2 regions of the Aminobacter sp. MET-1 genome follow, and region 2 is predicted to be linked to the other one. Evidence: riboswitches for the same ligand, from Rfam matches in the RefSeq annotation. Region 2 holds a riboswitch; the other holds the start of a gene.
The links. A riboswitch is a leader RNA that binds a small molecule or an ion and turns the genes downstream of it on or off. The one in region 2 is predicted to bind thiamine pyrophosphate.
Positions count from the first base shown of each region.

Region 1 (3,872 bases), 260 kb from region 2:
CATCGACTGAAGCTCGCCTAGCCGGCGCATGTTGCGCTTGCGGCGCGCCGTCACGCCATAGCGCAGCCAGTGCTCCTCGCGCACGATCTGGCGGCCGAGCTTGTGCTGGTCGCGCTCTTCCTCCTCGAGGATTTGATCGCGCCACTCCTCGAAATGGGCAAAGCCACGGTCGAGCCGGCGCGTCTGGCCGCGATCGAGCCACACCGTGTTGCGGCTGACGCGCTCGAGGAAACGGCGGTCGTGCGAGATCAGGATCAGCGCCGACGAGGTACGGATGAGCTCTTCTTCCAGCCACTCGATGACGGAGAGATCGAGATGGTTGGTCGGCTCGTCGAGCAGCAGGATATCGGGCTCGGGCGCCATGACGCGGGCAAGTGCCGCGCGGCGGGCCTCGCCACCGGAGAGATCACCCGGGCGCTCCTCGCCCGTCAGGCCGAGATGGTCGAGCAGGTAGGTGGCGCGGTGACTGTCGTCGGCCGGTCCGAGTCCAGCCTCGACATAGGCCCGCACACTGGCGAAGCCGTCCATGTCAGGGGCTTGCGGCAGGTAGCGGATCGTCGCCGAAGGCTGGCGAAACACCTCGCCATCGGTCGGCTCGACCATGCCGGCGGCAATCTTGAGCAGCGTCGACTTGCCCGAGCCGTTGCGGCCGACGAGCGCGATCTTGTCGCCTGATGATGCGGAAAGTGCCGCGCCGTCGAGCAGCGGCACGCCGCCAAAGGTCAGCCGGATGGCGTCGAGATTGAGAAGCGGTGGCGCCATGATCAGAATTCCGGAGCGGGATAGGGGTGAGCGACAAGCAGGGCGCGGCCGCTGCCGAGCGAAATCCTGAGGGTGCCCTGGACTTCGTTGGAGAGGGTGAGCGACGAACCGAACGGTACCTCGACGCTGTCGAGCAACCACTTGGCGCCTTCCTCGGTAAGGCCGGTCAACGCCGAGAAGGCGAGCACCGAAAACATCGTGCCGTCGTCGTAATCGAAGCTTGCCGTACCGGGAAGAAGCGGCACGCCTTCCTGATGGCCGCTGCTCAGCACGACTTCGGTGCCGCCTTCGGCGAGACGAAGCGCCAGCGCGAAATGGAGAAAGGCATGGTCGGACCGGGCGCCACCGAAGGCACCGACGAGCACGAGCGATGTCGCTCCACGCTCCAGCGCGGCCGAAATTGCCAACTCGCCGTCGGTCTTGTTCTTTTCGGCGGGAAACACCTCGCGCGGCACTGCGGCGAAAGCAGGATCGAGCTCAGCCGGGGCCGAGTCGAAATCGCCGAGCCAGAGCTCCGGCATCAGGCCCAACGTCGCCGCGTGGCGGATGCCGGAATCGGCCGCGATGACGCGGCTGCCCGCGACCTGGCGGTCGAGGCGCGGCGTCCGCAGTAGCTCGCCGCCGAGAAGGATGGTGAACCGGCTCATGCCGAGGCCATTACCAGCCCGGCGGCCGAAACGGAAGGCCGGCGAGCAGCGCTGAAACTTGGGCTTGCACCGCCCCTTCGCCGGCTCTATTCCTTGGATCGCTCTAACGGGGTGCCTGTCACGCGCAAGCGGGGCCGGCTGAGAGGCATGGAGAGTTCCGGCCAACCCGCTGAACCTGATCCGGTTTGTACCGGCGGAGGGATTAGATGCTTCGGACGCCCGGCGCTTCAAATTCCCTTTCAACACCAATGAAGGAGGCGCTGATGCGCTCGCTGATCCTATCCCTGACTTCCGCCCTGGCGATGGCCGCTGCAGCCTTCCCGGCCTCGGCCGAGGGAAAACTCACCATCTACACCTATGAGAGCTTCACCTCTGAATGGGGCCCCGGCCCGCAGGTGAAAAAGGCCTTCGAAGCCGAATGCGCCTGCACGGTCGATTTCGTCTCGGTCGCCGACGGCGTCGCCCTTCTCAACCGCGTCAAGCTCGAAGGCGCCTCGACCAAGGCCGACATCGTGCTTGGCCTCGACACCAACCTGACGACCGAAGCGAAGGCCACCGGCCTGTTTACACCACACGGTGCTGCCGGCGCCGACGTCAAGGTTCCGGGCGACTGGAAGGACGACACCTTCGTGCCCTACGACTACGGCTACTTCGCCGTCGTCTATGACACCGAAAAGCTGAAGAACCCGCCCAAGAGCCTGAAGGAACTTGTCGAGGGCAATCCGGAAGAAAAGATCGCCATCCAGGACCCGCGCACCTCGACACCAGGTCTCGGCCTTCTGCTCTGGGTCAAGTCGGTCTATGGCGACAAAGCGCCGGAAGCCTGGACCAAGCTCAAGGGCCGCGTGCTGACGGTGACGCCGGGCTGGAGCGAGGCCTATGGCCTGTTCACCAAGGGCGAAGCGCCGATGGTTCTGTCCTACACCACTTCGCCGGCCTACCACATGGTCGCCGAGAACACCGAGCGTTACCAGGCCGCATCCTTCGAGGAAGGCCATTACCTGCAGATCGAGGTGGCCGGCATCACCACAACGGGCGCCAAGAACCCGCTGGCCGAAAAGTTCATGGCCTTCATGACCGGCCCCGGCTTCCAGGACGCGGTCCCCGAGACCAACTGGATGCTGCCCGCCGGCAAGACCGACAAGCCGCTCAACCCCGCTTTCGACAAGCTGGTGAAGCCGGCAAAGACACTGATCTTCAGCGCCGATGAAGTGGCTGCCAATCGCAAGGCCTGGGTCGACGAGTGGCTCGGCGTGATGAGCAAATAAGGCCCGAAAGGCTCGAACGTGACCACCCTACGTTGCCCCCCTCTGTCCTGCCGGACATCTCCCCCACAAGGGGGGAGATTGGCAGTTGCGCGGCCTTTGCCAATCACGACGGTGACAGAAGAAGCGGCAACGGTGAGGCAACTGATCTCCCCCCTTGTGGAGGAGATGTCCGGCAGGACAGAGGGGGGCAACGTAGAGTACAGCGTAGCCGCTCTGCGTCATGCACGCTCCAAACGCGTCTAGCCCGGCATGCGCATTCCCCCCACCGACTCTCGCATCATAGCCGGCATCCTTGCGCTGGTGGCCATCGGCATGCTGATCGGTGGCGCATTCGTCGGGCTCGGCATCGAGGCCTGGCGCAATCCCGAAGGCGCCTATGCCGCCTTCGACAGCTACCTTTTTCGCGTCGCGCGTTTCACCATCTGGCAGGCGCTGCTGTCGATGCTGCTGTCGGTGGCCCCGGCAATCCTCGTCGCCCGCGCGCTTGCCCGCCATCCCGCTTTTCCCGGCCGTGGGCTGATCCTGCGCCTGTTTGCCGTGCCGCTGGCACTCCCGGCGATCGTCGCCGCACTCGGCATTCTCACGCTTTACGGCCGTGCCGGTTACTTCGCCGCTCCATTGAGCGCACTGAGCGGAGGCACATGGCCGGGCGTCTATGGTCTGTCCGGCATCCTGGTCGCGCATGTGTTCTTCAACATGCCACTGGCGACGCGGCTTTTGCTGGAGGCGCTGCAGACCGTGCCATCAGACCAGTGGCGGTTGGCGAGCCAGCTTGGCATGGGGGCGCGCGCCAGCTTCCGACTGATCGAATGGCCGGCGGTACGTGCGGCCCTCCCCGGCGTTGCCGGGCTGGTGTTCATGCTCTGCGTCACCTCCTTCACCATTGTGCTGACGCTCGGCGGCGGACCGGCGGCAACCACGCTGGAGGTGGCTATCTACCAGGCTCTGCGCTTCGACTTCGACCCTGCGCGGGCTGTCGCCCTGACGCTGCTTCAGATCGGCTTGACCGCGGGGATCGTGCTCACCCTGATGCGGCTCGGCGCCAACACCACTGGCGACGCCAATCTGTCGGTGGCGCGGCGCAGCTACATCGAGGCCGGGCCAGGCGAAAAGGTCCTGAACATCGTGGTGATAGTGGCCGCCCTCGTCTTCGTTGGCGGGCCGATGGCAGCAACAGTGGTGTCGGGTCTCGAAG
Region 1 is NZ_JAMSHL010000001.1:104,213-108,084, reverse strand. It holds gene NDO48_RS00505 (ABC-F family ATP-binding cassette domain-containing protein) at 1-762, opposite strand, end outside; gene NDO48_RS00500 (thiamine diphosphokinase) at 765-1,409, opposite strand; TPP riboswitch at 1,507-1,628, shown strand; gene thiB (thiamine ABC transporter substrate binding subunit) at 1,673-2,677, shown strand; gene thiP (thiamine/thiamine pyrophosphate ABC transporter permease) at 2,927-3,872, shown strand, end outside.
Region 1: it holds a riboswitch for thiamine pyrophosphate, as region 2 does, so the genes downstream of both, thiB (thiamine ABC transporter substrate binding subunit) here and thiC (phosphomethylpyrimidine synthase ThiC) in region 2, are expected to answer to the same signal.

Region 2 (3,872 bases):
CGATGCCGGTCTCCTCGGCTGCGGCCTGGGCGACATAGACCATGGTGCCATAGGCGAGAACGGTGACCGCCGAACCCGGCCGGCGGATTTCCGCCTTGCCGAGCGGCACGGTGAAATGCCCCTCCGGCACCTCGCCCAGCTCATGCTTCGACCAGGCCGTCACGGGCCTGTCGTGATGGCCGTCGAAGGGGCCGTTGTACAATCGTTTCGGCTCCAGAAAGATCACCGGATCCGGGTCTTCGATCGAGGCGATCAGCAGGCCCTTGGCATCGATCGGATTGGACGGAACCACCACCTTGAGACCGGAAACATGGGTAAACAGGGCCTCGGGGCTCTGGCTGTGGGTCTGGCCGCCGAAGATGCCGCCGCCCGTGGGCATGCGGATGACGATCGGACAGGTGAACTCGCCGTTCGAGCGATAACGCAACCGTGCCGCTTCCGAAACGATCTGGTCATATGCTGGATAGACATAGTCGGCGAACTGCACTTCGATGCAGGGCCTGAGGCCGTAGGCGGCCATGCCTATGGCGGCACCGACGATGCCCAGCTCGCTGATCGGCGCGTCGAAGCAGCGCGAGCGGCCGTATTTCTGCTGGAGCCCCTGGGTGCAGCGGAAGACGCCGCCGAAATAGCCGACGTCCTCACCGAACACCACGACGTTGTCGTCACGGCCCATGGCGACATCCATGGCGCTGCGGATAGCCTCGATCATTGTCATGCGCGGCATGGGCTACACTCCCGCCTTCTGGCGCTGGCGACGGAGATGCGGCGGCATCTCGGCATAGACGCCCTCGAACATGTCGCGCGTCGACGGCTTGCCGCCGGCATGCAGCGTGCCGTGGCTCTCGGCTTCCTTCTGCGCCGAAATCACCGCCTCGAGGATTTCCGCCTCGGTCTGCTTGTGGCGCTCGTCCGACCACAGGCCGCGGCGAATGAGATGGTTCTTGAGCCTGATCACCGGGTCGCCCAGCGGCCATGCGTCCGACTCGGTCTTCGGCCGATAGGCGGACGGATCGTCCGATGTCGAATGCGCGCCGACACGGTAGGTGACGTATTCGACCAGCGTCGGCCCGAGATTGCTGCGGGCACGCTCGGTCGCCCATTTCGCCACCGCATGAACGGCGAGATAGTCGTTGCCGTCGACGCGCAGCGCCGGAATGCCGAAGCCGAGGCCGCGGGCGGCGAAGGTGCCGGAGCCGCCGCGGGCGATGCCCTGGAATGTTGAGATCGCCCACTGGTTGTTGACGACGTTGAGCACCACGGGCGCCCGGTAGGTCGAGGCGAAGACGAGGGCGGCATGGAAATCGCTCTCGGCGGTGGCACCGTCGCCGACCCAGCCGACCGCGATCTTGGTGTCGCCCTTGATGGCGGACGCCATCGCCCAGCCGACGGCCTGGATGTATTGGGTCGTCAAATTGCCCGAGATCGAGAAGAAGCCGTGATCCTTTGCCGAATACATGATCGGCAACTGGCGGCCCTTCAGCGGATCTTTCTCGTTGGAATAGATCTGGTTCATCATCTCGACCATCGGATAGCCACCCGCGATCAGCAGGCCGGCCTGGCGATAGGTCGGGAAATTCATGTCGCCCTGGATGAGCGCCTTGCGGAAGGCGCAGCTGACCGCCTCCTCGCCCATATGCTGCATGTAGAACGAGGTCTTGCCCTGGCGCTGGGCCATCTGCATGCGCGCGTCGAAGGTGCGCAGCGTCATCATGTGGCGCAGGCCCTCGAGTTGCTCCTCGTCGGTCAGCGTGCCGGCCCAGGGGCCAACGGCATCGCCCTCGCGGTTGAGCACGCGAATGATCGAATAGGCGAGGTCGCGGATCGTCCGGGGATCGACGTCGACAGGCGGCCTGTCGACCGAACCGGCCTTGGGGATCGGCACGTTGGAGAAGTCGGGCGTGCCGCCCGGGCGCACTTCGGGCTCGGGCACATGGAACTTGAGCGGCGCGGGATTGTCCGTCACGGATGCTCCTCCTGTCTCGCGCGCAGGCCAAACGGTCCTCCCTGCGCGGCAGACAATTTATGTCAGTAACGCTGACCTATTATCCGATCGCGACGGGAACTGCAATGGGGTCCCGACGTCGGGACTTTGGCATTCTCTCGCCGTCTGCGAAAGGCCGTTGACAGCACGCCCATTCCGCGCCCATGCTTAGGGTTCACCAGGGGGGTCCCGACAAGGGGCTGAGATACTGCTGGCTCGCGCAGCGCAGTGACCCGTTGAACCTGATCCAGTTCACACTGGCGTAGGGACGGTGCGAGGCGCAGCGGCCGGTCAATCCGGTTTGGCATTCGGGCATACGCCCGAAGTCCCCCAGGCAAACCTCAACTCCTCCTCCTCGCACGAACTGGGTCTCCATCGTAACGGAGACTCACTCATGAATGCCCACACCCCGACAGTCACGACAGGCGAACTTCCCGCCTCGCGGAAAGTCCACAAGCAAGGCCTGATCCACCCCGGCATCCGCGTGCCGATGCGCGAGATTTCGGTGCATCCGAGCGCCGGCGAGCCTCCTGTCACCGTCTATGATTCATCCGGGCCCTACACCGATGCGTCGGTGAAGACCGACATCGAGCGCGGCCTGCCCCGCCTGCGCGAGGACTGGATCGTCTCCCGTGGAGACGTCGAGCGTTACGATGGCCGCAAGGTCAAGGACGAGGACAACGGCTTTGTCTCGGCCGACCGACTGACGCCGGAATTCCCCGTCCGCAACGCGCCGCTGCGAGCCACCGGCGGCCGTGCCGTCACCCAGCTCGCTTATGCCCGCGCCGGCATCGTCACACCCGAGATGGAGTTCGTCGCCATCCGCGAAAACCTCGGCCGCGAGCAGATCAAGGCGAAACTCCAGCGTGACGGCGAGAGCTTCGGTGCAGCCATTCCCGATTTCGTCACGCCCGAATTCGTTCGCGACGAGGTCGCCCGCGGCCGCGCCATCATCCCCTCCAACATCAACCACCCCGAGAGCGAGCCGATGATCATCGGTCGCAATTTCCTGGTGAAGATCAACGCCAACATCGGCAATTCCGCCGTCACCTCGTCGATGGCAGAGGAGGTCGAGAAGATGGTGTGGGCGACACGCTGGGGCGGCGACACGGTGATGGACCTGTCGACGGGGCGCAATATCCACAACATCCGCGACTGGATCATCCGCAATTCGCCGGTGCCAATCGGCACGGTGCCACTCTACCAGGCGCTCGAAAAAGTCGGCGGCATTGCCGAAAACCTGACCTGGGAGGTGTTCCGCGACACGCTCATCGAGCAGGCAGAACAGGGCGTCGACTACTTCACCATCCATGCCGGCGTGCGGCTCGCCTACATCCACCTGACCGTCGACCGCGTCACCGGCATCGTCTCGCGCGGCGGCTCGATCATGGCGAAGTGGTGCCTGCATCATCACAAGGAGAGCTTCCTCTACGAGCATTTCGAGGAAATCTGCGACATCTGCCGGACCTATGACGTCGCCTTCTCGCTCGGTGACGGCCTGCGCCCCGGCTCGATCGCGGACGCCAATGACGCCGCCCAGTTCGCCGAACTGGAGACGCTGGGCGAGCTCACCAAGATCGCCTGGGCCAAGGACTGCCAGGTGATGATCGAGGGCCCTGGCCACGTGCCGATGCACAAGATCAAGGAGAACATGGACAAGCAGTTGGCGGTGTGCGGCGAAGCGCCTTTCTACACGCTCGGGCCGCTGACCACCGACATCGCACCCGGCTACGACCACATCACATCGGGCATTGGTGCGGCGATGATCGGCTGGTTCGGCACGGCGATGCTCTGCTACGTCACGCCCAAGGAGCACCTTGGTTTGCCCGACCGCGACGACGTCAAGGTTGGCGTCATCACCTACAAGATCGCGGCCCATGCGGCCGAC
Region 2 is NZ_JAMSHL010000001.1:359,821-363,692, reverse strand. It holds gene NDO48_RS01830 (alpha-ketoacid dehydrogenase subunit beta) at 1-727, opposite strand, end outside; gene NDO48_RS01825 (3-methyl-2-oxobutanoate dehydrogenase (2-methylpropanoyl-transferring) subunit alpha) at 731-1,966, opposite strand; TPP riboswitch at 2,155-2,271, shown strand; gene thiC (phosphomethylpyrimidine synthase ThiC) at 2,379-3,872, shown strand, end outside.